3 regions of the Georgenia halophila genome follow, and region 3 is predicted to be linked to each of the others. Evidence: riboswitches for the same ligand, from Rfam matches in the RefSeq annotation. Region 3 holds a riboswitch; each other region holds the start of a gene.

Region 1 (9,942 bases), on a different contig from region 3:
GGTGGCCGTCGACCTCGGCGGCGACGACGTGGTGCTCGGTTGGTCCGGCGAGGACGTCCTGCTCGGCGGGACCGGCTCCGACGCCGTCGACGGCGGCACCGGCCGCGACCTTGTCGTCGGCGACACCGCCCGGCTCACCCGCGTCCTCGACCACCGAGACCCCCGGATGCGCGAGCTCACCGACGCGCTGATCTACTCGACCGACGAGGCCGACGCCGGCGCCGCCAACGTCTCCACCGCCTGGAGCCGCAGCCCCGACGGCCCGACCGACTGGTCGGACCTGCGGCTGGTGCTCACCGAGCACACCGAGACCACGCCGGCCACGCGGTACGGCGACGACTACCTCGCGGGCGGCCTGCACGACGACCTGCTGTTCGGTGGCCTCGGTGACGACGTGATCCAGGGCGACGGCTCGATCGACCTCGACCGCGACGGCGTCGTCGACACGGGCGCGCCCGGCCAGGGCGCCCGGGTCGGCCCCGCGCGCGACGCCGCCGGCCTCCTCGTGGTCACGCCGAGCCGCGGGAGCGCCGCGGACGGCGACGACTACGTCGAGGGCGGCGGCGGCGCCGACGTCGTCCTCGGCGGCCTCGGCCGCGACGACCTCGTCGGCGGCTCCTCCTCGATGTACGGGCTGGACACGATCGCCCAGCGTCCGGACGCCGGCGACCTGATCTTCGGTGGCGCGGGCGACGCGCACGACCGCAACGACCGCGTTGGCGGCCACGGCAGCGACTCCGACGTCGTCGTCGGCGACAACGGCGACATCCACCGCCTCGTCGGTGCCGACGGCGCGTACCTGACGTTCGTCTACGACACCCACGACGACCCGGTCCGCCTCCTGCCCCGCGCCGTCACGCTGCTCGACAGCACCCCCGGCGGGCCGGACGTGCGGCCCGACCTGTTCGACGTCACGCAGGCCGACGTGGCCGCCGCCGGGCGCGCCACCGCCGACGTCTGGGCCCCCGACGAGATCCACGGCGAGGGCGGCGACGACACCGTCTACGCCGGCGGCGGCAACGACGTCGTCTACGGCGACGCCGGCGACGACGACCTCGTCGGCGGCTGGGGCAGCGACTGGCTCTCCGGCGGCACCGGCACCGACGGCATCCTCGGCGACGAGGGCCGGATCGTCACCTCGCGCCACGGCTCGCTCGAGCCGCTCGCCGGCGTGACGACACCGACCACGCAGCGGACCATCTCCACCCCCGGCAACCACCAGGTCGCCGTCGTCAACCCGACCGGCACGCTGACGAAGACCGTGGACCTCACGCCGTGGTCGCTGCAGCCCGCCGGCTCCGCGCACGACCCGTACTTCGAACCGATGTACGCCGACGACCTGATCTTCGGCGGCCTCGGTACCGACTTCCTGCACGGCGGCGGTGGCGACGACGGCATCTCCGGCGCCGAGGCGCTCCCGCTCTCCTACGTGCCGGGCACCGCGCTCGGCCGCGCCGGCGGGGTGGTGCGCAACGACTTCCACCGCCCGGTCGCGGCGCCGGACCAGCTCCAGTTCGACCACGACCTCACCTACTTCGCCCTCTACAACCCGGACGACCCGCTGCGCCGCGTCACCCTCACCGCCGCCGGCACGCTCGACCCCACGGCGTCCGGCGACCGGATCTGGGTGCTCGGCTTCGACCATCTCGACGGCGACACCGTGGACGGACGCACCACCGACGGCGACGACGTGATCTTCGGCGACCACGGCAACGACTGGCTCGTCGGCGGCACCGGTTCCGACACGCTGTGGGGCGGCTGGGGCAACGACACCCTCGACAGCGACGACGACCCGACCACCGACGGCGGCGGCAACGTCACCGTCGACGGTGACACGGCCTGGGCGGACCGCGCCTTCGGCGGCGCCGGGGTCGACGTCCTCTCCGCGAACACGCAGGAGGACCGCCTCATCGACTGGTCGGGCGAGCTCAACTCCTACGTCGTGCCGTTCAACCCGTTCGGGCAGTCCGCCGTCTCACGACAGCCCTCACCCGGCATGTACACGTTTCTGTACGACCTGTCGTGGGCGCAGGGTGCCGACCGGACGATCGCCGCGCAGCTCGGCACCGACGCCGACCGCAACGGGGAGCCGTTCGGCGAGACCGGCCTGGTCACCCAGCGCGACTCCGGCCACTGGCAGGACCAGAAGGGCGGCCCCCGTGACCCTCAGCCCGGCAACGGCGGCGCCGGCGGCGCCGGCGGCGCCGGCGGCACGGCCGGCACCGGAGGCACCGGCGGCTCGGTCGAGGCGGATGACGGCTCGACGCACCCGGGCAACGGGAAGGGCCGGGGCAAGAAGCCGTGATGCGGGGGACGGGCCGCGAGCCAGGCCGTGCAAGTACGGCGTCGAATCGGCCACGGGCGGCCACGACCGGTCCTACGCTTGGACCGGGCAGGTGACCGCGACGGCGGTCCGTCGGGGGGAGTGCCTGGTGAGGAGACTTGCGGCGATCGCCGCGATGGCCGTGCTGCTCGCCGGCTGTGGTGGCGACGTGCAGCCGTCGGCCGGTGCCGGCAAGGCGGTGGAGACGGCGACCCGGGCGACTGCTGCGGCCGAGCGCGACGTGTGCGCCGTGCCCGTCGCGATCGTCGTAGACGCCGTGCAGGGCTACGTCGGCTCCTTCGGCACCGAACAGCTCGCCGAGGGGCAGACGGCGACGTCGCCGGTCGGATCCGCCGACAAGCCCGGGTCCGAGAAGGCGGCCTCGAGCGACGAGCCCCCCGCCGACGTCCTCTCCGACGCCGTCGCCGAGGCGCAGCGGGTCGCCGCGAAGGTCCGGTGCGCCGACGCCGACCTCGCCGCCGGCATCGCGGAGGGCCTCGAGACCGTGAGCGCCGACGGCGCGGTCGCGACCGCCGTCCGGGACCGGACGATCGCCACGATGACGGGCGCCGCGGCACCCGACCTCCCGCTCACGCCCGACGACGACCTCTCCCTCGCGGTCGCCGCCACCGAGTCCGGCGGCGTGATCGAGCTCGGCGCCGGCACGTGGGACCTCACGGAGCCGGTCGTGCTCCTCGGCGGGGTCACCCTCCGCGGCGCGGGCCCGGAGCGTACGGTCCTGAGATCGTCGGCACCGGAGGCGACGATCCTCGTCGCGACGGCCGACCGCGTGGAGCTGCGGTCGCTCGCGCTCGAGCGCGACCGCGCGGCCGTCGGGTCCGTGGTGGTCGGCGGCCCCTCGGCGTCGCTCGTGGTGGAGGACGCGGTGCTCAGCGGCGCGGTCGGCGACGAGAGCAGCGGCGGGGCGGGCATCCACATGTCCGCCCAGGGCGAGCAGGGTTCCGGCCGCGGCACCACCCTCGAGATCACCGACTCGGTCCTCCGGGACAACGGTTGGGCGGGGATCGCGGTGACGGGTGGGCACCGCGCCTCGGTCCTCGGCGCGACGTTCGAGGCGAACGGCCAGTGCGGCATCTGCTTCCTCGGCGCGGCCACCGGCTCCGTCGAGGACAGCACCTTCGACGGCAACACGGTCGGGTTCTACGCCGGCGACACGGCGTCCCCCGTCCTGACCGGCTCGACGATCACCGGGGGCGAGGCGGGCATCCAGGTCGGCGGCACCGCCGTCGCGGCGCTCGAGTCCACCACGATCCGTGGCAGCGGCCGTGCTGCGGTCATCTACACCGGGCAGGGCGGCGGCAGTGTCACAGGCCTGGTGTGCGAGCAGGTCGAGCACGGCATCGCCGTCGGTCCGGAGAGCACCCCGATACCGGGCGAGAACGCGTGCACCATCGCCTTCGCCGACTGATTCCGTGCGCGGACATCTGTGACCGGATGCCAAACTGTGCCCATGGACGACGTCAGGATCGACCTCATCACCGCCGACGGGGCCGGTGAGCTGCTCACCGTGCGGCGGGCGGCCTTCGTGACGGAGGCGCAGCTGTACGGCGACCCGAACCTGCCGGCGCTGACGCAGACGCTCACCGAGCTGGTGGCCGACATCGAGCGGGCCGACGTCGTCACGCTCGGCGCATGGCTCGGGCACCGTCTCGTGGGCTCGATACGCGTCGAGCTGGAGGCGGAGAAGGCCACGCTGGGGCGGCTCGCGGTCGTGCCGGACCTGCAGGGCCGGGGCATCGGCACCAAGCTGCTCATGGCCGTGCTGACGTACCTGCCCGAGCAGACCAAGGAGGTCTGGGTCTTCACCGGGCAGGACTCCAAGCACAACCTCGCGATGTACAACAAGGCGGGTTACGAGCACCAGTTCGACCAGCACACCGGTGACCTGACCTACGCGTACCTGCGTCGCATCCTGGGCGAGGACGACCCCGACGCCGACGAGGTGCTCGGCTCGATGGACGACGCGACCGCCTGACATCTCGCGGGACGGGGTGCCGGGGTGGACGAGCTCCGCCGTCGGGTGTGTACATTGGACGTGTCGTGACTGGCGCCGGGTGGATCACCACCGGGGAGCGACACGAGCAGCACCCCTGAGGTCGTACGCCTGGGCCGAGGGTCACCAGTGGAATACCACGCGCACGTGTGACCTTCGGAGGGAAGTATGAGCCAAACCACGACAAGGACTCCCGTGGCAGACCAGTCGCTCGCCGAGCTGGACCCCGAGATCGCGGCCGTCCTCGGCGGCGAGCTGGACCGCCAGCGCGGCACCCTCGAGATGATCGCCAGCGAGAACTTCGTGCCGCGCGCGGTTCTCGAGGCCCAGGGCTCCGTCCTGACCAACAAGTACGCCGAGGGCTATCCAGGCCGGCGCTACTACGGCGGCTGCGAGCAGGTCGACATCGCCGAGAACCTCGCCATCTCCCGCGCCTCCGCCCTCTTCGGCGCCGAGTACGCCAACGTCCAGCCGCACTCCGGAGCACAGGCCAACGCCGCCGTGCTGCACGCGCTCGCCGAGCCCGGTGACCCCGTCCTCGGCATGTCGCTCGCGCACGGCGGGCACCTCACCCACGGGATGAAGCTCAACTTCTCCGGCAAGCTGTACGACGTCTCCGCCTACGGCGTGGATCCCGACACCCACCGCGTCGACATGGACCTCGTCCGCCAGGCGGCGCTCGAGACCCGCCCGAAGGTCATCATCGCCGGGTGGTCCGCCTACCCGCGCCAGCTCGACTTCGGGGCGTTCCGGGAGGTCGCCGACGAGGTCGGCGCCTACCTGTGGACCGACATGGCGCACTTCGCCGGGCTGGTCGCGGCGGGCCTCCACCCGAACCCGGTGGCCGTCTCCGACGTCGTGTCCTCCACCGTCCACAAGACCCTCGGGGGGCCTCGCTCCGGTGTGCTCCTGGCCCAGGACAAGGAACGGTGGGCCAAGCGGCTCGACTCCGCCGTCTTCCCCGGGCAGCAGGGCGGACCGCTCATGCACGCGGTGGCCGCCAAGGCCGTGGCCTTCAAGCTGGCCGCCGGCGAGGAGTTCGCCGAGCGGCAGGAGCGCACGCTCGAGGGCGCCCGGATCCTCGCCGAGCGGCTGACCGCGCCCGACGTGCGCGGCGCGGGCGTCTCGGTCCTCACCGGTGGCACCGACGTCCACCTGGTCCTCGTCGACCTGCGGGACTCCGCGCTCGACGGCCGCCAGGCCGAGGACCTCCTCCACGACGCCGGCATCACCGTCAACCGCAACGCCGTGCCGAACGACCCGCGGCCGCCGCGAGTGACCTCCGGCCTGCGCATCGGCACACCCGCGCTGGCCACCCGCGGCTTCGGCGCGGCAGAGTTCTCGGAGGTGGCTGACATCATCGCCACCACCCTTCGCGACGGCTCGGCCACGGACGTCCTCGGCATGCGTGCCCGGGTCCGGGCCCTGACCGACAACTTCCCCCTCTACCCAGGACTGGACCAGTGACGGCACAGACTCTCGACGGCAAGGCGACAGCGGCAACGATCAAGGCGGAACTCACCGAGCGGGTCACCGCGCTCCGGGAGAGGGGCATCACGCCCGGCCTGGGCACCGTGCTCGTCGGTGACGACCCGGGCTCGAAGGCCTACGTGGGCGGCAAGCACCGCGACTGCGCCGAGGTCGGCATCTCCTCCATCCGCGAGGACCTGCCGGCGGACGCCAGCCAGGCCGACGTCGAGGCCGCCGTCGCGCGCCTGAACGCGGACCCGGCGTGCACCGGATACATCGTGCAGCTGCCCCTGCCGAAGGGCGTCGACGCCAACCGCGTGCTCGAGCTCATCGACCCGGGCAAGGACGCCGACGGTCTTCACCCGACCAACCTCGGTCGCCTCGTCCTGCGGGTCGCGGAGGAGATCACCTCCCCGCTGCCGTGCACGCCACGCGCCGTGCTCGAGCTGCTCGACCGGTACGGCATCGACCTGGCAGGCAAGGACGTGTGCGTCGTCGGGCGGGGCACCACGGTGGGCCGCTCCATCGGGCTGCTCCTCACCCGCAAGACCATCAACGCGACGGTGACGTTGACCCACACCGGCACCCGCGACCTGGCCTCGCACGTGCGCAACGCCGACGTGATCGTCGCCGCGGCGGGCAGCCCGGGAATCGTCACGCCCGACATGGTCAAGGCCGGCGCCGTCGTCCTCGACGTGGGCGTCTCGCGCGTCGAGGACCCCGAGACCGGCAAGGCCAGGCTGCGCGGGGACGTGGCCGACGGCGCTGCGGAGGTCGCGTCGTGGCTGTCGCCGAACCCCGGCGGCGTCGGGCCGATGACCCGCGCGATGCTGCTGGCCAACGTCGTCGACTCTGCGGAGCGCCAGGCCGGCTGACCCGCGACGGTCGGGCGGCGTGACAATCGGCACTCATGCCCGGAAATCGTCGGACCGGGGGCCGACGCGCCTGCCGTATCGGTCACGATTGAGGCATGCGAATCGCCTCCGTCAACGTCAACGGCATCCGCGCTGCCTACAAGCGCGGGATGGGTAGCTGGCTCGACGATCGCCGACCCGAGGTCCTGCTCCTGCAGGAGGTTCGCGCGACCGACGAGATCCTCGAGAACCACCTCGGCCACGAGTGGACGACGGCGCACCACGCCAGCGATTTCAAGGGGCGTGCCGGGGTCGCGGTGGCCAGTCGCCTGCCCGCCCGGGCGGTCCGGGTGGGCCTCGGCAACGGGGTCCCGGAGGCCGCCGTGGACACGGGCCGCTGGGTCGAGATGGACCTGGACGCTCCCGGCTCGGACCGTCCGCTGACGGCGGTCTCGGTCTACCTGCACTCCGGCACGGCGGGCACCGAGAAGATGGACCTGAAGTACGCGCACCTCGAGAAGGTCACCGCGCGGCTCTCGGAGCTCGCGCGGCAGGCGGCGGCGGGGGAGCGGGACGTCATCGTCGGCGGCGACGTCAACGTCGCCCACCGCGAGCCCGACATCAAGAACTGGAAGGGCAACTACAACAAGAACTCCGGTGCGCTCGACGGCGAGATCGCCTACCTCGACCGGTGGTTCGACGACCTCGGCTGGGTCGACGTCGGCCGGCGCCTCGGTGGTGACGGGCCGGGTCCGTTCACGTGGTGGTCCTGGCGCGGCAAGGCCTTCGACAACGACGCCGGCTGGCGTATCGACTACCAGCTGGCGACGCCGGAGCTGGCCGCGCGCGCGACATCCGCAGTGGTGGACCGTGCCCCGGCGTACGACCAGCGGTTCTCCGACCACGCGCCCGTGGTGGTCGACTACCAGATCTGAGCCCCGCGGCGGATGCGGACGCGAATTCGCCGGGCGCGGCGGCGAGCGACCGGGCGCCCGGCGGGTCTCAGGCGCGTCTCGCCTGCACGATGGTGACGGGACCGGAGCGGTGGTCGAGGTGCTCGGTCTCGCGGGCGTCGCGCAGCCCGGCCGCGTCCAGCAGCTCCGCCAGGGAGCCGTCGACGTTCCGCGAGACGTGCGGGCTCCCGGTCCGGCGGCGGCGCAGGCCGTGCCGGTGCGCGTGGCCGTGGCCGTGACCTGCGCCGTCGCCGGGGCCACCGAAGTCGAGGATCGTGACCATTCCACCAGGCCGCAGCACCCGGGCGACGTCTCGGGCGAAACCCGTCCGGCCGTCGTCGTCCACGTGGTGCATGGCCAGCGACGAGATCACGTGGTCGAACGAGGCCTGCGCCCCGGGCAGCCGGTCCGCGTACCCCTGCACGAGGGTCAGCGGGACGCCGCGCCGCACGGCCTTGCGTGCGGCCCGGCGCAAGGCGCGGCCGTCGGGGTCGAGGCCGGTCACTCTGGCGCCCGGCACCGCATCGAGCACGGCGAGCGCCAGATTGCCCGTGCCGCAGCCGACGTCGAGGACGACCTGGCCGGCGGTGATACCCGCCCGGGTGACGGCCCGCCGGTGGAGCGCCCGGATGCCGGCGAACCGGCTGAACGCGTCGTAGAACGGGAGCAGCCATTCCTTGCCCGTGCCGGGCAGGAATGTTCGCTCACGCTCCTGTGGGCTGCGCTGGTCAAGAATCCGAACGTTCGCCGTGCTGGTCATCTTCATCGTCTCTGTCTGCTACCCATCGCTCGTGCCTGTGCCGTGCCGGAACGTGGTAGACCGGCTGTCTTGCTGCACAGCCTCGCTCGCCGAGCCTCGCCGGGACAGGACGGATGTCGGACATGACCGGACGATCTTCGGGCGGTACGTCCGCCGGACCGGTCGGTCGCCTGCGCACGGTGCGCTCGGACGGCACCCCGGTCTTCCGCTACGACGCACGTCCCGGCGTGGCACCGGTGTCTGTGGTCCACGTCGATCACGACACGTCCGACCTGCCGTCCGACCACCGCCACGCGCACGACTTCCTCGTCCTCGTCTACGTCGAGGAGGGAAGCGGCACGGTCTCGATCGGCGGCGAGGAGTGGGAGCTGCGGGACGGGACCGTCATCGCCGTCCCGCCCGGTCAGGTGATGGGCGTGAGCGCCATCTCGCGCATCACGCACAGCCACGGCTGGTCGGTCTTCTTCACCCCGGACGCCGTCCCGTCGCTCGCCTCCGTGTCGCCGCTCGCCTGGTCGCTGCACCCGCTCCTGTCGATCTTCGTGGCCGACGGCGGTCGTGCGCTCGTCCCCGAGGCCGACCGGCAGCGCTGGTCGTCCTGGTTCGCCGAGCTCGCCGAGGAGGTGAGCGACCCGAGCCGGCTCGGTGCGCGCGACGCCGTCGCCGCGCTCCTGACCCGGATCCTGGTCGCCGCCTCCCGGTTGGCGCCGCCGGCCGGGTCCGTCCCCGACCAGCTGGTGACCCGGGTCTTCGACGAGATCGAGGCGGTGTTCACGGAGCCGGTGTCGGCCGGCGACGTCGCGGCGTCCCTCGGGTACACGACCGGCCACCTGACCACCGTGGTCCGGGAACGCACGGGCCGCACCCTGCTCGACTGGATCACCGAGCGCCGCATGGTGGAGGCGCGCCGCCTGCTCGCGGAGACCGACCTGACCCTCGCGGCGATCGCGTCCCGGACCGGCCTGCGGGACGCCGCCTACCTGGGTCGGCGGTTCCGGGAGTGGCACGGTGTGACGCCGGAGCGCTGGCGACGGTCCACGCGGTCCGGGCAGGTTGTGCCTCGAAGCGGCGGATGAGCTCGACCAGTCCCTGTCGTGCACCGCGATGCCGCAGTAATCTCGACGGCGTGGAGCAGCTGCCTCAGGACTGGGAGCGTGCGCTCGTCATCGCGGCGCACCCCGACGACATCGAGTACGGGATCGCGGCCGCGGTCGCGACATGGACGGATCAGGGCAAGGACGTCCGCTACGTGCTGGCGACCAGCGGTGAGGCCGGGATCGCGGGCCTGCCGCCGACCGAGTCCGCCCCGCTGCGCGAGGACGAGGAAAGAGCGTCGGCGTCGATCGTCGGCGTGAGCGAGGTGGAGTTCCTCGGGCACCCCGACGGCCGCCTCATCGAGGGACCCGAGCTGCGTCGCGACCTCGCGGCCGCCATCCGTCGCCACCGGCCCGAGCTGGTGGTCACCGGGCACTACGGCGAGACGTGGGGTCCGGGCATGTTGAACAGCGCGGACCACCGCGCCCTGGGCCGGGCGACCCTCGACGCGGTCGCCGACGCGGGGAACGAAT
Region 2 (9,942 bases), on a different contig from region 3:
GGCCCGCCCGCTCCAGCGCACCGGTGCCGAAGAGCGTGTCTGCGCTCCGGCTGACCCGCTCCAGGTCGATGCCGAGCGACGCCAGCGCGTCGGCGTCGAGACCGCTTTCCCGGACCATGTCCCGGAGCCGGTCGGCCACCGAGGCCGGGTCGATCCCGGCGTCGCGCAGCGCACGAGCGCCGCTGCCGTCCACGTCGAGCACGCCGAGCGCGACGTGCTCCGGCCCGATGCTCGCGGAGCTCGCCTCGCGGGCGATCTCCTGGGCCAGCACGACGGCGGCGCGGGCGTCCTTGGTGAAGCGTTCGAACATGTCTTGGTCCTCCATCTAAGTGAGGTCTGGTCGGCCGGTCAGGCCGGTCAGGCCGGTCAGGCCGGTCAGGCCGGTCAGGCCGGTCAGGCGCGTCGGCGCCCGTGCTTCTTGTGCACCGCCTGCCGGCTCACACCCAGCTCGGCGGCGATCTCCTGCCAGGACCAGCCGAGCTGCCGGGCACGCTCGACCTGGAGAACCTCCAGCCGCTCTGCGAGCTCACGAAGCGCGCGGACGGCACGGAGGCCGGTGGTCGGGTCCGGGCTCTGGGCGGCATCAGCCGTGTCGGTCAGCGTCATGGTGTCAATGTAGGTTGACGCTGCGGCCGTGTCAACGCATGTTGACGTCCAGCTCGCCCCCGACACGCCGCACGGGCAGGCGGGGCTGGCGCGGCGGCGGGGCGACGATGGGGCGATGGCCACCACCACGCAGACGCGCCCGTCCCGGGCGGCCGGCGCCCCGAGACCCGGCGGGTCCGGTCGGCTGCCGGAGGGCTGGCTGCGCGGGCTGGTCAGCGGAGTCGAGGCGGCGGTGCTGAGCTGGCTCGCTGTCGCCGTGCCCGCCGTGGCCGCCTACATCGCAACGGCAGCGGCTCCGGCGCTGGGCGACGCCTCCTGGCAGAGCGCCGCGGGCACCGGCACCGCGCTGTGGCTCCTGGCGCACGGCGGCGACATGACGGTCGGCGAGGGCACGGTGTCCGTGGTGCCGCTCGGGATGACGCTGCTGAGCGTCGGTGTCGTCTACGCCGCCGTCCGGCGGCTACGGATCGCCGGCTACGGGGCCGCCTCCTTCGCCGTCGTCGGGTTCGTCCTGTCGGTGCTGGTGGCGACCTTGGCCGCGCCGGGTGGACGTCTCGGTGCCCTGCTCGGTGGTGCGGTGGTGTCGACGCTCGGCACGGTGCTCGCGGCGCGCCGCTCGGGCGCGCCGGCCCCGGCATGGTCGGCCGGCGTTCCCGCGTGGGTCCGTGACGGCCTCCGCGGCGCGGGCTGGATCCTGCTGGCCCTGGCGCTGGTGTCCCTCGCTCTGGTGGTCGTGGCCCTGGTCACCGGCTGGGACCGCGTCCGGATGGTCCAGGACGCCTACATGCTCGCCCCGGTCGGTCTGGTCGTCATGACGGCGGCCCAGCTGCTCTACCTGCCCACTGTGGCCGTGTGGGCACTGGCGTGGAGCGCCGGCCCCGGGTTCGCCTTCGGCGCCGGGACACACTTCGCCGCCGGGGAGGCCGTGCCGGCACCCCTGCCCGCAATCCCGCTGCTCGGTGGCCTGCCTTCGCCGGAGGCACCGGGGCCGACGTGGGTGGTGGTCGTGCCCGTCGCGGTCGGTGTGATCGTCGGAGTCTTGCTGCACCGGCGCGCCTCCGGACGAGCCCTGGCGGAGTCCGTCGGCACCGCGATCTTGGCCGCCGTCGTCGTGGCCCTCGCCGCTGCGGTCCTCACGTACGCGGCGTCCGGCGGAATCGGCCCGGGACGCATGGCCGAGATCGGCGCCGAGCCGCCCGCTGTGGCCGGCATGCTGCTTGCCGAGGTCGGGGCGGCACTACTGCTGACCGTGGTCGTCCTGCACCCGCGCACGGCGGAGCTGGTCGGCCTCGGCGCCCGCCGTGCCCGGGAACGGGTCTCCGGGGCCTCCGAACGGCTCTCCCGGCGCAGAAGCGTCGGGCCGGTCGCTGCTGCGGCGGACGTGGCGACCGCCACCGGGCAAGCCCACGACGCCCACCGCGAGGAGGCCGACCGCGAGGACACCGACCGCGACGGCGAAGAACGGCAGGAGGACGGCGCCGCCCCGGACCGCAGCGCCGGGACGCCGGAGGAGGCATCGCCGGCGGAAGAGGCACTGTCCGGGCCGGCGCAGGAGCCACGAGTCGGGGAGGGCTGGAGCGGACCATCGCTGTCCGCGTGGTCCCGCGACGCCGGTCCCTGAGGCAGGGCTCGCCCCTGTGACAGCGCTGGGTGAGGAAGGGCTCGCCGTCCCGCCGCGCCCCGCGGTGCGGCCTCAGCCGGTCTGCATCATCTGCTGCATCTCGTCCATCCGTTCCTGGAGCGAGTTCTCGAACTCGGCGAGGCAGCCGTCCTGCGCCTGCTGCGTGATCGCCGAGTCCATGCACTCGGAGTACGCGCTGTACTCGCGCCACAGCACGATCTGCCCGGACATCGTCAGCGCCATGAACGCCGCCACCACGAGCCCGACGGCGAGCACCGCCGGCGTGGCCCCCCGCACCTTGGCGGAACGCACCCGCACGAGGGCGACGATGCCCAGGACGAGCGACCCGACCGCCACGACGGCCGTCACGATCGGGACGGGCCACGGCGGCGCCATGAGCGAGAGGGCGACCGTGATCAGCAGCGCGAGACCGAAGACCCGGACCAGGCGCATCGCCCTCTTCTGGGTCTCCTCGTCGGGTTCCTCGTGCTGGTCTCGGGGCGAGCCGTACGGTCTGCCGGGTGGTGAGGGTGGCGGAGACTGCTGGTCGGGCATGAACCCATCATGTCCCACGAGCCGACTACTCTCGCCCAGGTGATCGACTCCCACTCCGTCACGACGCGCCGTCCGGCCAGGATCGTCGTGCTCGTCTCCGGCGGAGGTTCCAACCTCGCCGCCCTGCTCGAGGCCACCGGTGACGCGGAGTACGGCGCCCAGGTGGTCGCCGTCGGCGCGGACCGAGAAGGTGCTGGCGGGATCGACCTGGCTCGCCGGGCCGGTTTGCCGACCTTCGTCGAGCGGGTCCGCGACCACGACGACCGGGCCGCGTGGGATGTTGCGCTGACCGAGCAGGTTGCCGCGCACGACCCCGACCTCGTCGTCTCGGCCGGGTTCCTCAAGCTCAGCGGACCGCTCTTCCTCGAACGCTTCGAGGACCGCTACCTCAACACGCACAACTCGCTGCTGCCCGCGTTCCCGGGCATGCACGGGCCGCGGGACGCGCTGTCCTACGGCGTCAAGATCACGGGCGCCACGCTCTTCTTCGTCGACGCCGGGGTCGACACCGGCGCCATCGTCGCCCAGGTCGCCGTCCCGGTTCTCGACGACGACGACGTGGAGAGCCTCACCGAACGCATCAAGGCCGCCGAGCGCGGACAGCTCGTCGAGCTGGTGGGGCGGCTGGCCCGGGAGGGCTGGCAGATCGAGGGGCGCAGGGTCCGCATCGGGGCCTGACCCGGTCGACCGCGCCGCTTCACCCGCCCGCCTAGTTCGCTAGAGTGGGTCCCGGCCGTGACTGGCGAGAAGGTGGAGCACACCACCGGGGAGCGGCCGGAACCACCCTGCAGCGCACCGCACGCCTGGGTGCCGGGATCGGGTGCCCGTCCGGGTGCCTGAGCCCCGTCGTCGACACATCCAGGAGCGTCAGTTGACCAGCCAGCCCGCCGGTACCGCCTCGAACCGCGTGCCCGTCCGTCGCGCCCTCGTCTCCGTCTACGACAAGTGCGGGCTGGAGGACCTGGTCCGCGGGCTGCACGAGGCCGGTGTCGAGCTCGTCTCCACCGGCGGCTCCGCCCGGCTCATCACCGAGGTCGGCGTCCCGGTCACCAAGGTCGAGGACCTCACCGGGTTCCCCGAGTGCCTGGACGGGCGGGTCAAGACGCTGCACCCGCGGGTCCACGCCGGCATCCTCGCCGACCGGCGCCTCGAGACCCACGTCAACCAGCTCGCCGACCTCGGCATCGAGCCGTTCGACCTGGTCGTCTCGAACCTCTACCCGTTCACCGAGACCGTGGACTCCGACGCCACCCCGGACGAGTGCGTCGAGCAGATCGACATCGGCGGCCCGTCCATGGTGCGCGCGGCGGCGAAGAACCACCCCTCGGTCGCGATCGTCACCTCACCCGCTCGGTACGCCGACGCCCTCGACGCCGTGGCCGCGGGCGGATTCACCCTCGATCAGCGCAAGCAGCTCGCCGCCGAGGCGTTCGCCCACACCGCGGCCTACGACGTCGCGGTCGCCAACTGGTTCGCCGGGTCCTACGTCGGTGCCGAGGACGGTTGGCCCGACTTCGTCGGCGAGACCTGGGACAAGGGCGAGGCGCTGCGCTACGGCGAGAACCCGCACCAGGCAGCAGCGCTCTACCGCGACACCGCCGGACCCGCCGGCCTCGCCGGCGCCGAGCAGCTCCACGGCAAGGCGATGTCTTACAACAACTACGTCGACACCGATGCCGCACGCCGCGCTGCGTACACCTTCGACGAGCCCGCCGCGGCCGTCATCAAGCACGCCAACCCGTGCGGCATCGCCGTCGGGGCCGACATCGCGGAGGCTCATCGCAAGGCGCACGCCTGCGACCCGGTCTCCGCGTTCGGCGGGGTCATCGCGACGAACCGGCCCGTCACGGTGGAGATGGCGAACCAGGTCGCCGGCGTCTTCACCGAGGTCGTCGTCGCACCCGACTACGAGGACGGCGCGCTGGAGGTCCTCCAGGCGAAGAAGAACATCCGCGTCCTGCGCTGCCCGGCGCCGACGGGGGAGCGGCCCGCGGAGATCCGCCAGATCAGCGGCGGGATCCTCGTGCAGATGCGCGACCACGTCGACGCCGACGGCGACGACCCCTCCACCTGGACGCTCGCTGCAGGCGAGGCCGCCTCTCCCGAGCTGCTCGCCGACCTGGCGTTCGCCTGGAAGGCGTGCCGGTCGGCCAAGTCCAACGCGATCCTCGTCGCCCACGACGGCGCGAGCGTCGGCATCGGCATGGGCCAGGTCAACCGCGTCGACTCCTGCCGCCTCGCCGTCGAACGCGCCAACACCCTCGGCGTGGAGGTCGCCTCAGACGTCGACGGCGCCGGTGGAGCCGAGAACGTCGGTGGGGCCGCTCCGCGGCGCACGCACGGTGCCGTGGCCGCCTCCGACGCGTTCTTCCCGTTCCCCGACGGGCTCCAGGTGCTCCTCGACGCCGGCGTCACCGCCGTCGTCCAGCCGGGTGGGTCGATGCGGGACGACGCCGTGGTGGAGGCCGCGCAGGCCGCCGGGGTCACCATGTACCTCACCGGCACGCGGCACTTCTTCCACTGAGCCGCGGGAACCTGCGTCTCTTCCACTGAGCCGCGGGAACCTGCGTCACGGAACGACCACGGGCGGCGTGGCGGCACGCGTAGCGTCGTGACCGGTCCTGTGGTCGAGGTTGGGAGCCCGGTGTGCATCCTGCGAGCAAGAAGTGCGTCGTCGCCGCGGTGATCCTCGCCGTCGTCGGGTTCACGCTGAGCATCGCGTGGCGGGTCTTCCTCGAACGAGGCATGCCGGCCCTCTGGGGCGAGGTCGGCGGCTACGACAGTCCGAGCGAGGGCTTCTACATGACGATGGCGTGGCTCTCGCCCATGATGGCCTCCGTCGAGCGGGTGCTCCTCACCGTCGCCGGTGCGCTGGTCGGTGCGGCGGTCGTCATCCAGGTGCTCGCACCGCGGATGGAGTCGATCGCCGAGGCGGCCGAGGAGTCCGGCGGGACGGCCGAGGAGCTCGCCGAGGAGGTTCCCGGTGAATTCTCCGGGGAGTTCCGCGAGGCGGCGGACGAGCCGGAGCGCCCGAAGACGACCTACGACCCGCGCAGCTACCGGCGTCCTTGACCGAGTGTCGTAGCCGAACGGACCGTTCGGGGACTGGTGTGTCGGATGTGACTGGGGTGGTACCGCTCGTGCCGGCCCGGAGCCGATTGGTCCGTTCGGCTACGCGCGATCGCGCCAGGCGAGCGCCTTCTTGAGCGGAACGGCCGGGTCGGCGGCCTTCTCGACGTCCAGCGCCGGCCTGGCCCCTCCGACGAGGAGGCGGCGCAACGGCCCGACGTCGCGCGGCCGGTCGGCGGTGAACCCGGCCACCAGGCGCACGGTCGAGCCGGGGCGGTCCTCGACGAAGAGGGCCGTCCACGCCGGACCCGTCGGATCGCCGCGGTAGACGACCCGTGCGCCATCACCGGACCGGCCCACCAGGGTCAGGTGGCGGCCGAACTGGGTCGAGAACACGTACGGCGCCGGCGTCGGCGGCTGCTCGCCGCCGAGCAGACCGGCGACGACGGCGGCGGGCTGGGTCAGCGCGGCGTCCCAGTGCCCGCCGGGCACGGTGCCCAGCCCGGCCACCGTCATGTCCGTGCAGTCGCCGACGGCGCGGACGGACGGTGGCGCGCCGGTCACCCGGCCTGCGGCGTCGACGGGGATCGCGCCGCCCGGCGTGAGCGGGACCGAACCCTCGAGCCATGCGGTCGCCGGCCGCACGCCCGTCGCGGCGAGGACGACGTCGGCCGGCAGCACCTCGCCGCCGGCCAGCTCCACCTCGCCCGGGCGGACGTCGTGGACGGGCGTCGAGCAGCGCAGGTCCACACCTGCCTCCGCGTACCACGGCACCAGGTGCCGCCCGACGGCGGTGCCGACCTGCCGCGCCAACGGCGCCGGCGCCGCCTCCACGACGGTGACGTCGCAGCCCTGGGCCGCGGCGAGTCCGGAGACCTCGGCACCGATCCACCCGGCCCCGACGACGACGAGGCGGCGCCCCGGCCGCAGCAGCCCACGCAGCCGGTCGGCATCGTCGGCCCGGTGCAGCGTGACCGCGCCACGCCAGGAGGACGGGGCGACGGCGTGCGCGCCGACGGCGAGGACGACGACGTCCGCCCGGTACGTCGCGGCCCCAGCCCCGGCTCCCGTCCCGGTCTCGACCGCCTCGACGTCGACCTCGGCCCAGCTCTCGCCGGCACGCATGGCGACGGCCCGGTGGCCGAGCACGACGCGGTCGGCCAGCTCGGTCAAGTCACCGAGCCCGTCGTCGGAGAGCCACCGGGGCTCGGTGCGGGCGAAGAGCTCCTTCGACAGCGGGGGCCGGTCGTACGGCGGCACCGTCTCGGTGCCGACAACCGTGACCTCGCCGGAGAATCCCCGTGCACGGAGCTCGGCGACGGTGCGCAGGCCGGCCAGTCCGGCGCCGAGCACGAGGACCGACCGGGGGACGGGGTGTTCGGGCACCCGTCCACGGTAGCCTCGCAGGCGTGACCAGCACGCGCACCCTCCGCATGACGGCCCTCACCGCCGTCCTGGGCACACTCGTCGCCGTGTGTCTGCTCACCGTCCTGGTCCGGGTGTCCGTCGCGATCGTCGTCCTCGCCGCGGCACTCGCCGCCGCCGGCCTCGTCCGCGCCGTCTCGCCGACTGCCGTCATCCCCGGGGCTCGCTCGCGGGCCTTCGACGTCGCCTTCCTGCTGGTGCTCGCCGCCGCGCTCGGGTACCTCAGCCTCTGGGGGAACGCCACCGTCGTGGGCGGCTGAGGCCCAGTCACCGGAGCCGACGGAACGGCCGGTACCTGGAACCGATATCTTGATGTCGAACAAGCTGCCACCACCGGATGGGATCCGTCTCTTGGCCACGATCATCTATACCCACACAGACGAAGCGCCCATGCTGGCGACCTACTCGTTCCTGCCGATCATCCAGGCCTACGCCTCGACCGCAGGGGTGGAGCTGGAGACGCGCGACATCTCCCTTGCCGGGCGCATCATCGCGCACTTCCCGGAGCACCTCACCGAGGATCAGCGCCTCCCCGACGACCTGAACGAGCTCGGCGAGCTCGCGAAGACGCCGGAGGCCAACATCATCAAGCTGCCCAACATCAGCGCCTCCGTCCCGCAGCTCAAGGCCGCCGTCGCCGAGCTCCAGGCGCAGGGCTACGCCCTCCCGGACTACCCGGACGAGCCCGCCACCGCCGAGGAGAAGGAGATCCGCGCCCGTTACGACAGGGTCAAGGGCAGCGCCGTGAACCCGGTCCTGCGCGAGGGCAACTCCGACCGGCGGGCCCCCGCCTCGGTCAAGGCCTACGCCCGGCAGAACCCGCACTCGATGGGCACGTGGAGCCCCGAGTCGAAGACCGACGTCGCCACCATGGGAGCCGACGACTTCCGGGACAACGAGCAGTCCGTCGTCGTCGCGGCGGACGACACCCTCACCATCCGGCACGTCGCGGAGGACGGCACCACCACCGTGCTCAAAGAGTCACTGCCGGTCCTCGCCGGTGAGGTCGTGGACGGCACCGTGATGCGCGCCGCCGCGCTGGACCGCTTCGTCGCCGAGCAGATCGCGCGGGCGAAGTCCGAGGGCGTCCTGTTCTCCCTGCACCTGAAGGCCACGATGATGAAGGTCTCGGACCCGATCATCTTCGGCCGCGTGGTCCGGGCCTTCCTCCCGGAGGTCTTCGCCACCTACGGCGAGCAGCTCGCCGCGGCGGGCCTCGACCCGAACAACGGGCTCGCCGGCATCCTGTCGGGCCTCGACGCCCTCGAGCCCGAGGTGCGCGACGGCGTCAGGGCCGCGATCGACCGGGGGCTCGCCGAGGGACCGGAGCTCGCGATGGTCGACTCCGACAAGGGCATCAGCAACCTCCACGTGCCCTCCGACGTCATCGTCGACGCCTCCATGCCGGCGATGATCCGCAGCTCCGGCAGGATGTGGGCCCCGGACGGCGAGCAGGCCGACACCCTCGCCGTCATCCCGGACTCGAGCTACGCCGGCGTCTACCAGACCGTCATCGACGACTGCCGCGCGAACGGCGCGTACGACCCCACCACCATGGGCTCGGTGCCCAACGTCGGCCTGATGGCGCAGAAAGCCGAGGAGTACGGCAGCCACGACAAGACCTTCGAGATCGCCGAGACCGGCACCGTCCAGGTGGTCGACGCCGCCGGGAACGTGCTCCTCGAGCACCGCGTGGAGCCCGGCGACCTCTGGCGCGGCTGCCAGACCAAGGACGTACCGATCCGGGACTGGGTCAAGCTCGCCGTCACGCGCGCCCGCGAGACCGGCTCGCCCGCCGTGTTCTGGCTCGACGCGGAGCGTGCCCACGACGCCAAGCTCATCGAGAAGGTCAAGGAGTACCTGCCCGGGCACGACACCTCGGGGCTGCAGATCGAGATCATGTCCCCGGTCGAGGCGACCAGGTTCTCGCTGGAGCGCATCCGCCGCGGCGAGGACACCATCTCCGTCACGGGCAACGTGCTGCGCGACTACCTCACCGACCTCTTCCCGATCCTCGAGGTCGGCACCTCCGCGAAGATGCTCTCGATCGTGCCGCTGATCAACGGCGGCGGCCTGTTCGAGACGGGCGCCGGCGGCTCCGCACCGAAGCACGTGCAGCAGCTGATCGAGGAGAACCACCTGCGGTGGGACAGCCTCGGTGAGTTCCTCGCCCTGACGGCCTCGTTCGAGCACCTGGCGACCTCGACGGGAAACGCGCGCGCCAAGGTGCTCGCAGACACCCTGGACAAGGCGACGGCGACCCTGCTGCTGGAGGGGCGGTCACCCAGCCGCAAGGTCGGCGAGCTCGACAACCGGGGCAGCCACTACTACCTCGCTCGCTACTGGGCGCAGGAGCTGGCGGCGCAGACGGACGACGCCGAGCTGGCGGCCGACTTCGCGGAGGTCGCGCGCACGCTGGTCGAGGGCGAGGAGACGATCAACGCCGAGCTGCTGGGTGTGCAGGGCTCGCCGGTCGACATCGGCGGTTACTACCAGCCCGACGACGAGAAGGCCTCCGCGGTCATGCGACCCTCCGCCACGCTCAACGCGGCGCTCGCCCAGCTCGGCTGAGGAGCCCGTGACCGATGCTGATGACGAGATACCTCTCACCCCACGAAGGAGTGCCTCGATGACCACGAACGTGACCGTGACCGGTGCGGCCGGCC
Region 3 (9,942 bases):
CCGACCGGCTCCGGCCTGAGCTCCTCCGCGGCGCTGAGCTGCTCGGTGGCGGTGGCCTGGGACGAGCTGGCCGGGCTGGGGCTCGCCGGGCCGGCGGACGACCCGTCCGACGCCGGACGAGCCGACCTGGTGACGGCGTGCGTGCGCGCGGAGAACGAGATCGCCGGCGCACCGACCGGCGGGATGGACCAGGCGGCAGCTCTTCGCGCTCGGGAGGGCGACGCCCTGCTGCTGGACTGCCGGGACGGGTCGGTCGAGCACGTGCCGCTCGACCTGGCCGAGGCCGCGCTGGAGCTGCTGGTGGTGGACACCCGTGCCGAGCACTCGCACGCCGGCGGCGAGTACGGGCAGCGGCGCGCGACCTGCGAGGCGGCCGCGAAGGTGCTCGGTGTGCCGGACCTGCGCACGGTGGCCGAGGCACACGTGCACAGCCAGGACACGCTCGACCACGTGCTGCCGCGGCTGGCCGACGACGAGCAGCGCAAGCGCGTGCGCCACGTCGTCACGGAGATCGATCGTGTCGAGTACGTCGTCGCCCGGCTCCGGGACTCGTCGAGGGCCCCGCTCCACGGGGCGACGCTGGAGAACATCGCATGGGCCCTGGACGCGTCGCACAACTCCCTGCGCGACGACTACGAGGTCTCCTGCCGCGAGCTGGACCTGGCCGTGGATGCCGCCCGGGGTTCCTGGGCGCACGCCGCCCGGATGACCGGCGGCGGCTTCGGCGGCTCGGCGATCGCGCTCGTGGACACGCGTCACCTGGACGAGGTGACGGCCGCCGTCGCCAAGGCCTTCGCCGACGCGGACCTCAGGGCGCCGGCCTTCCTGCGGGCCGTCGCGGCGGCTCCCGCCGGCCGCACCGCCTGAGGCGCAGCCAGCCTCTCGCGAGACGTCGCTCCCTCGCCGAGATGCCACGACCCCGCCGCCGAGCTGTCATGCGCCGAGACGTCACTCCCCGGCCGAGTGGTCATCGGTGTGTGCTCAGCCGCGGAAGGTGAAGAGCTCGAACCCGACTGCTCGCTCGGCGTCGAAGCCCGGCTTCGGCTCCGTCACCCTGCCGATCTGGCGGGCCGCCTGCTCCTCCACCGGGGTCGCCGGGTCCAGCACCTCGAGGTAGCGCTGGTGAGCGGTCAGCGAGGCGACCGCTCGGTCGACGGCTGCCGTGACGTCGACGGCATGCGTCGGTGTCGGGGTCGCCACCGCGGCCCACCGGGCGTTCCAGAGGTCGAGGTGGACCAGCTCAGGGAAGATCCATTCGTTCCCCGCGTCGGCGACCGCGTCGAGGGTCGCCCGGCCCAGGGCGCGGTGGTCCGCGCTGTTCAACATGCCCGGACCCCACGTCTCGCCGTAGTGCCCGGTGACCACCAGCTCGGGCCGGTGGCGACGGATGGCGGCCGCGAGGTCGCGACGCAGCTCGGGTCCCTCGATGAGGCGGCCGTCGGGGTGCCCGAGGAACTCCACCTCGCTCACGCCGACGATCGACGCCGACGCTCTTTCCTCGTCCTCGCGCAGCGGGGCGGACTCGGTCGGCGGCAGGCCCGCGATCCCGGCCTCACCGCTGGTCGCCAGCACGTAGCGGACGTCCTTGCCCTGATCCGTCCATGTCGCGACCGCGGCCGCGATCCCGTACTCGATGTCGTCGGGGTGCGCCGCGATGACGAGCGCACGCTCCCAGTCCTGAGGCAGCTGCTCCACGCCGTCGAGATTACTGCGGCATCGCGGTGCACGACAGGGACTGGTCGAGCTCATCCGCCGCTTCGAGGCACAACCTGCCCGGACCGCGTGGACCGTCGCCAGCGCTCCGGCGTCACACCGTGCCACTCCCGGAACCGCCGACCCAGGTAGGCGGCGTCCCGCAGGCCGGTCCGGGACGCGATCGCCGCGAGGGTCAGGTCGGTCTCCGCGAGCAGGCGGCGCGCCTCCACCATGCGGCGCTCGGTGATCCAGTCGAGCAGGGTGCGGCCCGTGCGTTCCCGGACCACGGTGGTCAGGTGGCCGGTCGTGTACCCGAGGGACGCCGCGACGTCGCCGGCCGACACCGGCTCCGTGAACACCGCCTCGATCTCGTCGAAGACCCGGGTCACCAGCTGGTCGGGGACGGACCCGGCCGGCGGCGCCAACCGGGAGGCGGCGACCAGGATCCGGGTCAGGAGCGCGGCGACGGCGTCGCGCGCACCGAGCCGGCTCGGGTCGCTCACCTCCTCGGCGAGCTCGGCGAACCAGGACGACCAGCGCTGCCGGTCGGCCTCGGGGACGAGCGCACGACCGCCGTCGGCCACGAAGATCGACAGGAGCGGGTGCAGCGACCAGGCGAGCGGCGACACGGAGGCGAGCGACGGGACGGCGTCCGGGGTGAAGAAGACCGACCAGCCGTGGCTGTGCGTGATGCGCGAGATGGCGCTCACGCCCATCACCTGACCGGGCGGGACGGCGATGACGGTCCCGTCCCGCAGCTCCCACTCCTCGCCGCCGATCGAGACCGTGCCGCTTCCCTCCTCGACGTAGACGAGGACGAGGAAGTCGTGCGCGTGGCGGTGGTCGGACGGCAGGTCGGACGTGTCGTGATCGACGTGGACCACAGACACCGGTGCCACGCCGGGACGTGCGTCGTAGCGGAAGACCGGGGTGCCGTCCGAGCGCACCGTGCGCAGGCGACCGACCGGTCCGGCGGACGTACCGCCCGAAGATCGTCCGGTCATGTCCGACATCCGTCCTGTCCCGGCGAGGCTCGGCGAGCGAGGCTGTGCAGCAAGACAGCCGGTCTACCACGTTCCGGCACGGCACAGGCACGAGCGATGGGTAGCAGACAGAGACGATGAAGATGACCAGCACGGCGAACGTTCGGATTCTTGACCAGCGCAGCCCACAGGAGCGTGAGCGAACATTCCTGCCCGGCACGGGCAAGGAATGGCTGCTCCCGTTCTACGACGCGTTCAGCCGGTTCGCCGGCATCCGGGCGCTCCACCGGCGGGCCGTCACCCGGGCGGGTATCACCGCCGGCCAGGTCGTCCTCGACGTCGGCTGCGGCACGGGCAATCTGGCGCTCGCCGTGCTCGATGCGGTGCCGGGCGCCAGAGTGACCGGCCTCGACCCCGACGGCCGCGCCTTGCGCCGGGCCGCACGCAAGGCCGTGCGGCGCGGCGTCCCGCTGACCCTCGTGCAGGGGTACGCGGACCGGCTGCCCGGGGCGCAGGCCTCGTTCGACCACGTGATCTCGTCGCTGGCCATGCACCACGTGGACGACGACGGCCGGACGGGTTTCGCCCGAGACGTCGCCCGGGTGCTGCGGCCTGGTGGAATGGTCACGATCCTCGACTTCGGTGGCCCCGGCGACGGCGCAGGTCACGGCCACGGCCACGCGCACCGGCACGGCCTGCGCCGCCGCCGGACCGGGAGCCCGCACGTCTCGCGGAACGTCGACGGCTCCCTGGCGGAGCTGCTGGACGCGGCCGGGCTGCGCGACGCCCGCGAGACCGAGCACCTCGACCACCGCTCCGGTCCCGTCACCATCGTGCAGGCGAGACGCGCCTGAGACCCGCCGGGCGCCCGGTCGCTCGCCGCCGCGCCCGGCGAATTCGCGTCCGCATCCGCCGCGGGGCTCAGATCTGGTAGTCGACCACCACGGGCGCGTGGTCGGAGAACCGCTGGTCGTACGCCGGGGCACGGTCCACCACTGCGGATGTCGCGCGCGCGGCCAGCTCCGGCGTCGCCAGCTGGTAGTCGATACGCCAGCCGGCGTCGTTGTCGAAGGCCTTGCCGCGCCAGGACCACCACGTGAACGGACCCGGCCCGTCACCACCGAGGCGCCGGCCGACGTCGACCCAGCCGAGGTCGTCGAACCACCGGTCGAGGTAGGCGATCTCGCCGTCGAGCGCACCGGAGTTCTTGTTGTAGTTGCCCTTCCAGTTCTTGATGTCGGGCTCGCGGTGGGCGACGTTGACGTCGCCGCCGACGATGACGTCCCGCTCCCCCGCCGCCGCCTGCCGCGCGAGCTCCGAGAGCCGCGCGGTGACCTTCTCGAGGTGCGCGTACTTCAGGTCCATCTTCTCGGTGCCCGCCGTGCCGGAGTGCAGGTAGACCGAGACCGCCGTCAGCGGACGGTCCGAGCCGGGAGCGTCCAGGTCCATCTCGACCCAGCGGCCCGTGTCCACGGCGGCCTCCGGGACCCCGTTGCCGAGGCCCACCCGGACCGCCCGGGCGGGCAGGCGACTGGCCACCGCGACCCCGGCACGCCCCTTGAAATCGCTGGCGTGGTGCGCCGTCGTCCACTCGTGGCCGAGGTGGTTCTCGAGGATCTCGTCGGTCGCGCGAACCTCCTGCAGGAGCAGGACCTCGGGTCGGCGATCGTCGAGCCAGCTACCCATCCCGCGCTTGTAGGCAGCGCGGATGCCGTTGACGTTGACGGAGGCGATTCGCATGCCTCAATCGTGACCGATACGGCAGGCGCGTCGGCCCCCGGTCCGACGATTTCCGGGCATGAGTGCCGATTGTCACGCCGCCCGACCGTCGCGGGTCAGCCGGCCTGGCGCTCCGCAGAGTCGACGACGTTGGCCAGCAGCATCGCGCGGGTCATCGGCCCGACGCCGCCGGGGTTCGGCGACAGCCACGACGCGACCTCCGCAGCGCCGTCGGCCACGTCCCCGCGCAGCCTGGCCTTGCCGGTCTCGGGGTCCTCGACGCGCGAGACGCCCACGTCGAGGACGACGGCGCCGGCCTTGACCATGTCGGGCGTGACGATTCCCGGGCTGCCCGCCGCGGCGACGATCACGTCGGCGTTGCGCACGTGCGAGGCCAGGTCGCGGGTGCCGGTGTGGGTCAACGTCACCGTCGCGTTGATGGTCTTGCGGGTGAGGAGCAGCCCGATGGAGCGGCCCACCGTGGTGCCCCGCCCGACGACGCACACGTCCTTGCCTGCCAGGTCGATGCCGTACCGGTCGAGCAGCTCGAGCACGGCGCGTGGCGTGCACGGCAGCGGGGAGGTGATCTCCTCCGCGACCCGCAGGACGAGGCGACCGAGGTTGGTCGGGTGAAGACCGTCGGCGTCCTTGCCCGGGTCGATGAGCTCGAGCACGCGGTTGGCGTCGACGCCCTTCGGCAGGGGCAGCTGCACGATGTATCCGGTGCACGCCGGGTCCGCGTTCAGGCGCGCGACGGCGGCCTCGACGTCGGCCTGGCTGGCGTCCGCCGGCAGGTCCTCGCGGATGGAGGAGATGCCGACCTCGGCGCAGTCGCGGTGCTTGCCGCCCACGTAGGCCTTCGAGCCCGGGTCGTCACCGACGAGCACGGTGCCCAGGCCGGGCGTGATGCCCCTCTCCCGGAGCGCGGTGACCCGCTCGGTGAGTTCCGCCTTGATCGTTGCCGCTGTCGCCTTGCCGTCGAGAGTCTGTGCCGTCACTGGTCCAGTCCTGGGTAGAGGGGGAAGTTGTCGGTCAGGGCCCGGACCCGGGCACGCATGCCGAGGACGTCCGTGGCCGAGCCGTCGCGAAGGGTGGTGGCGATGATGTCAGCCACCTCCGAGAACTCTGCCGCGCCGAAGCCGCGGGTGGCCAGCGCGGGTGTGCCGATGCGCAGGCCGGAGGTCACTCGCGGCGGCCGCGGGTCGTTCGGCACGGCGTTGCGGTTGACGGTGATGCCGGCGTCGTGGAGGAGGTCCTCGGCCTGGCGGCCGTCGAGCGCGGAGTCCCGCAGGTCGACGAGGACCAGGTGGACGTCGGTGCCACCGGTGAGGACCGAGACGCCCGCGCCGCGCACGTCGGGCGCGGTCAGCCGCTCGGCGAGGATCCGGGCGCCCTCGAGCGTGCGCTCCTGCCGCTCGGCGAACTCCTCGCCGGCGGCCAGCTTGAAGGCCACGGCCTTGGCGGCCACCGCGTGCATGAGCGGTCCGCCCTGCTGCCCGGGGAAGACGGCGGAGTCGAGCCGCTTGGCCCACCGTTCCTTGTCCTGGGCCAGGAGCACACCGGAGCGAGGCCCCCCGAGGGTCTTGTGGACGGTGGAGGACACGACGTCGGAGACGGCCACCGGGTTCGGGTGGAGGCCCGCCGCGACCAGCCCGGCGAAGTGCGCCATGTCGGTCCACAGGTAGGCGCCGACCTCGTCGGCGACCTCCCGGAACGCCCCGAAGTCGAGCTGGCGCGGGTAGGCGGACCACCCGGCGATGATGACCTTCGGGCGGGTCTCGAGCGCCGCCTGGCGGACGAGGTCCATGTCGACGCGGTGGGTGTCGGGATCCACGCCGTAGGCGGAGACGTCGTACAGCTTGCCGGAGAAGTTGAGCTTCATCCCGTGGGTGAGGTGCCCGCCGTGCGCGAGCGACATGCCGAGGACGGGGTCACCGGGCTCGGCGAGCGCGTGCAGCACGGCGGCGTTGGCCTGTGCTCCGGAGTGCGGCTGGACGTTGGCGTACTCGGCGCCGAAGAGGGCGGAGGCGCGGGAGATGGCGAGGTTCTCGGCGATGTCGACCTGCTCGCAGCCGCCGTAGTAGCGCCGGCCTGGATAGCCCTCGGCGTACTTGTTGGTCAGGACGGAGCCCTGGGCCTCGAGAACCGCGCGCGGCACGAAGTTCTCGCTGGCGATCATCTCGAGGGTGCCGCGCTGGCGGTCCAGCTCGCCGCCGAGGACGGCCGCGATCTCGGGGTCCAGCTCGGCGAGCGACTGGTCTGCCACGGGAGTCCTTGTCGTGGTTTGGCTCATACTTCCCTCCGAAGGTCACACGTGCGCGTGGTATTCCACTGGTGACCCTCGGCCCAGGCGTACGACCTCAGGGGTGCTGCTCGTGTCGCTCCCCGGTGGTGATCCACCCGGCGCCAGTCACGACACGTCCAATGTACACACCCGACGGCGGAGCTCGTCCACCCCGGCACCCCGTCCCGCGAGATGTCAGGCGGTCGCGTCGTCCATCGAGCCGAGCACCTCGTCGGCGTCGGGGTCGTCCTCGCCCAGGATGCGACGCAGGTACGCGTAGGTCAGGTCACCGGTGTGCTGGTCGAACTGGTGCTCGTAACCCGCCTTGTTGTACATCGCGAGGTTGTGCTTGGAGTCCTGCCCGGTGAAGACCCAGACCTCCTTGGTCTGCTCGGGCAGGTACGTCAGCACGGCCATGAGCAGCTTGGTGCCGATGCCCCGGCCCTGCAGGTCCGGCACGACCGCGAGCCGCCCCAGCGTGGCCTTCTCCGCCTCCAGCTCGACGCGTATCGAGCCCACGAGACGGTGCCCGAGCCATGCGCCGAGCGTGACGACGTCGGCCCGCTCGATGTCGGCCACCAGCTCGGTGAGCGTCTGCGTCAGCGCCGGCAGGTTCGGGTCGCCGTACAGCTGCGCCTCCGTCACGAAGGCCGCCCGCCGCACGGTGAGCAGCTCACCGGCCCCGTCGGCGGTGATGAGGTCGATCCTGACGTCGTCCATGGGCACAGTTTGGCATCCGGTCACAGATGTCCGCGCACGGAATCAGTCGGCGAAGGCGATGGTGCACGCGTTCTCGCCCGGTATCGGGGTGCTCTCCGGACCGACGGCGATGCCGTGCTCGACCTGCTCGCACACCAGGCCTGTGACACTGCCGCCGCCCTGCCCGGTGTAGATGACCGCAGCACGGCCGCTGCCACGGATCGTGGTGGACTCGAGCGCCGCGACGGCGGTGCCGCCGACCTGGATGCCCGCCTCGCCCCCGGTGATCGTCGAGCCGGTCAGGACGGGGGACGCCGTGTCGCCGGCGTAGAACCCGACCGTGTTGCCGTCGAAGGTGCTGTCCTCGACGGAGCCGGTGGCCGCGCCGAGGAAGCAGATGCCGCACTGGCCGTTCGCCTCGAACGTCGCGCCGAGGACCGAGGCGCGGTGCCCACCCGTCACCGCGATCCCCGCCCAACCGTTGTCCCGGAGGACCGAGTCGGTGATCTCGAGGGTGGTGCCGCGGCCGGAACCCTGCTCGCCCTGGGCGGACATGTGGATGCCCGCCCCGCCGCTGCTCTCGTCGCCGACCGCGCCGCTGAGCACCGCGTCCTCCACCACGAGCGACGCCGAGGGGCCGCCGACCACCACGGACCCGACGGCCGCGCGGTCGCGCTCGAGCGCGAGCGACCGCAGCTCCACGCGGTCGGCCGTCGCGACGAGGATCGTCGCCTCCGGTGCCGACGATCTCAGGACCGTACGCTCCGGGCCCGCGCCGCGGAGGGTGACCCCGCCGAGGAGCACGACCGGCTCCGTGAGGTCCCACGTGCCGGCGCCGAGCTCGATCACGCCGCCGGACTCGGTGGCGGCGACCGCGAGGGAGAGGTCGTCGTCGGGCGTGAGCGGGAGGTCGGGTGCCGCGGCGCCCGTCATCGTGGCGATCGTCCGGTCCCGGACGGCGGTCGCGACCGCGCCGTCGGCGCTCACGGTCTCGAGGCCCTCCGCGATGCCGGCGGCGAGGTCGGCGTCGGCGCACCGGACCTTCGCGGCGACCCGCTGCGCCTCGGCGACGGCGTCGGAGAGGACGTCGGCGGGGGGCTCGTCGCTCGAGGCCGCCTTCTCGGACCCGGGCTTGTCGGCGGATCCGACCGGCGACGTCGCCGTCTGCCCCTCGGCGAGCTGTTCGGTGCCGAAGGAGCCGACGTAGCCCTGCACGGCGTCTACGACGATCGCGACGGGCACGGCGCACACGTCGCGCTCGGCCGCAGCAGTCGCCCGGGTCGCCGTCTCCACCGCCTTGCCGGCACCGGCCGACGGCTGCACGTCGCCACCACAGCCGGCGAGCAGCACGGCCATCGCGGCGATCGCCGCAAGTCTCCTCACCAGGCACTCCCCCCGACGGACCGCCGTCGCGGTCACCTGCCCGGTCCAAGCGTAGGACCGGTCGTGGCCGCCCGTGGCCGATTCGACGCCGTACTTGCACGGCCTGGCTCGCGGCCCGTCCCCCGCATCACGGCTTCTTGCCCCGGCCCTTCCCGTTGCCCGGGTGCGTCGAGCCGTCATCCGCCTCGACCGAGCCGCCGGTGCCTCCGGTGCCGGCCGTGCCGCCGGCGCCGCCGGCGCCGCCGGCGCCGCCGTTGCCGGGCTGAGGGTCACGGGGGCCGCCCTTCTGGTCCTGCCAGTGGCCGGAGTCGCGCTGGGTGACCAGGCCGGTCTCGCCGAACGGCTCCCCGTTGCGGTCGGCGTCGGTGCCGAGCTGCGCGGCGATCGTCCGGTCGGCACCCTGCGCCCACGACAGGTCGTACAGAAACGTGTACATGCCGGGTGAGGGCTGTCGTGAGACGGCGGACTGCCCGAACGGGTTGAACGGCACGACGTAGGAGTTGAGCTCGCCCGACCAGTCGATGAGGCGGTCCTCCTGCGTGTTCGCGGAGAGGACGTCGACCCCGGCGCCGCCGAAGGCGCGGTCCGCCCAGGCCGTGTCACCGTCGACGGTGACGTTGCCGCCGCCGTCGGTGGTCGGGTCGTCGTCGCTGTCGAGGGTGTCGTTGCCCCAGCCGCCCCACAGCGTGTCGGAACCGGTGCCGCCGACGAGCCAGTCGTTGCCGTGGTCGCCGAAGATCACGTCGTCGCCGTCGGTGGTGCGTCCGTCCACGGTGTCGCCGTCGAGATGGTCGAAGCCGAGCACCCAGATCCGGTCGCCGGACGCCGTGGGGTCGAGCGTGCCGGCGGCGGTGAGGGTGACGCGGCGCAGCGGGTCGTCCGGGTTGTAGAGGGCGAAGTAGGTGAGGTCGTGGTCGAACTGGAGCTGGTCCGGCGCCGCGACCGGGCGGTGGAAGTCGTTGCGCACCACCCCGCCGGCGCGGCCGAGCGCGGTGCCCGGCACGTAGGAGAGCGGGAGCGCCTCGGCGCCGGAGATGCCGTCGTCGCCACCGCCGCCGTGCAGGAAGTCGGTACCGAGGCCGCCGAAGATCAGGTCGTCGGCGTACATCGGTTCGAAGTACGGGTCGTGCGCGGAGCCGGCGGGCTGCAGCGACCACGGCGTGAGGTCCACGGTCTTCG

What was found. Region 3 has a riboswitch for ZMP and ZTP ahead of glyA (serine hydroxymethyltransferase). Riboswitches for the same ligand answer to the same signal wherever they lie in the genome.
Region 1: linked by a shared signal. The riboswitch ahead of glyA (serine hydroxymethyltransferase) and the one ahead of glyA (serine hydroxymethyltransferase) in region 3 are both predicted to bind ZMP and ZTP.
Region 2: linked by a shared signal. The riboswitch ahead of purH (bifunctional phosphoribosylaminoimidazolecarboxamide formyltransferase/IMP cyclohydrolase) and the one ahead of glyA (serine hydroxymethyltransferase) in region 3 are both predicted to bind ZMP and ZTP.

What each region holds. Positions count from the first base shown of each region.
Region 1 covers NZ_BAABGN010000004.1:264,884-274,825, reverse strand. The annotation lists gene ABD907_RS06730 (FG-GAP-like repeat-containing protein) at 1-2,305, shown strand, start outside; gene ABD907_RS06725 (right-handed parallel beta-helix repeat-containing protein) at 2,433-3,752, shown strand; gene ABD907_RS06720 (GNAT family N-acetyltransferase) at 3,795-4,319, shown strand; ZMP/ZTP riboswitch at 4,375-4,461, shown strand; gene glyA (serine hydroxymethyltransferase) at 4,506-5,804, shown strand; gene ABD907_RS06710 (bifunctional methylenetetrahydrofolate dehydrogenase/methenyltetrahydrofolate cyclohydrolase) at 5,801-6,682, shown strand; gene ABD907_RS06705 (exodeoxyribonuclease III) at 6,778-7,596, shown strand; gene ABD907_RS06700 (class I SAM-dependent methyltransferase) at 7,664-8,380, opposite strand; gene ABD907_RS06695 (helix-turn-helix domain-containing protein) at 8,497-9,450, shown strand; gene ABD907_RS06690 (PIG-L deacetylase family protein) at 9,501-9,942, shown strand, end outside.
Region 2 covers NZ_BAABGN010000004.1:321,538-331,479, reverse strand. The annotation lists gene ABD907_RS06830 (Clp protease N-terminal domain-containing protein) at 1-310, opposite strand, end outside; gene ABD907_RS06825 (helix-turn-helix domain-containing protein) at 394-606, opposite strand; gene ABD907_RS06820 (cell division protein PerM) at 635-2,227, shown strand; gene ABD907_RS06815 (hypothetical protein) at 2,300-2,782, opposite strand; gene purN (phosphoribosylglycinamide formyltransferase) at 2,825-3,460, shown strand; ZMP/ZTP riboswitch at 3,508-3,598, shown strand; gene purH (bifunctional phosphoribosylaminoimidazolecarboxamide formyltransferase/IMP cyclohydrolase) at 3,654-5,306, shown strand; gene ABD907_RS06800 (hypothetical protein) at 5,429-5,854, shown strand; gene ABD907_RS06795 (NAD(P)/FAD-dependent oxidoreductase) at 5,954-7,237, opposite strand; gene ABD907_RS06790 (DUF3017 domain-containing protein) at 7,261-7,536, shown strand; gene ABD907_RS06785 (NADP-dependent isocitrate dehydrogenase) at 7,628-9,847, shown strand; gene ABD907_RS06780 (malate dehydrogenase) at 9,906-9,942, shown strand, end outside.
Region 3 covers NZ_BAABGN010000002.1:263,631-273,572, forward strand. The annotation lists gene galK (galactokinase) at 1-867, shown strand, start outside; gene ABD907_RS02835 (PIG-L deacetylase family protein) at 982-1,695, opposite strand; gene ABD907_RS02840 (helix-turn-helix domain-containing protein) at 1,746-2,699, opposite strand; gene ABD907_RS02845 (class I SAM-dependent methyltransferase) at 2,816-3,532, shown strand; gene ABD907_RS02850 (exodeoxyribonuclease III) at 3,600-4,418, opposite strand; gene ABD907_RS02855 (bifunctional methylenetetrahydrofolate dehydrogenase/methenyltetrahydrofolate cyclohydrolase) at 4,514-5,395, opposite strand; gene glyA (serine hydroxymethyltransferase) at 5,392-6,690, opposite strand; ZMP/ZTP riboswitch at 6,735-6,821, opposite strand; gene ABD907_RS02865 (GNAT family N-acetyltransferase) at 6,877-7,401, opposite strand; gene ABD907_RS02870 (right-handed parallel beta-helix repeat-containing protein) at 7,444-8,763, opposite strand; gene ABD907_RS02875 (FG-GAP-like repeat-containing protein) at 8,891-9,942, opposite strand, start outside.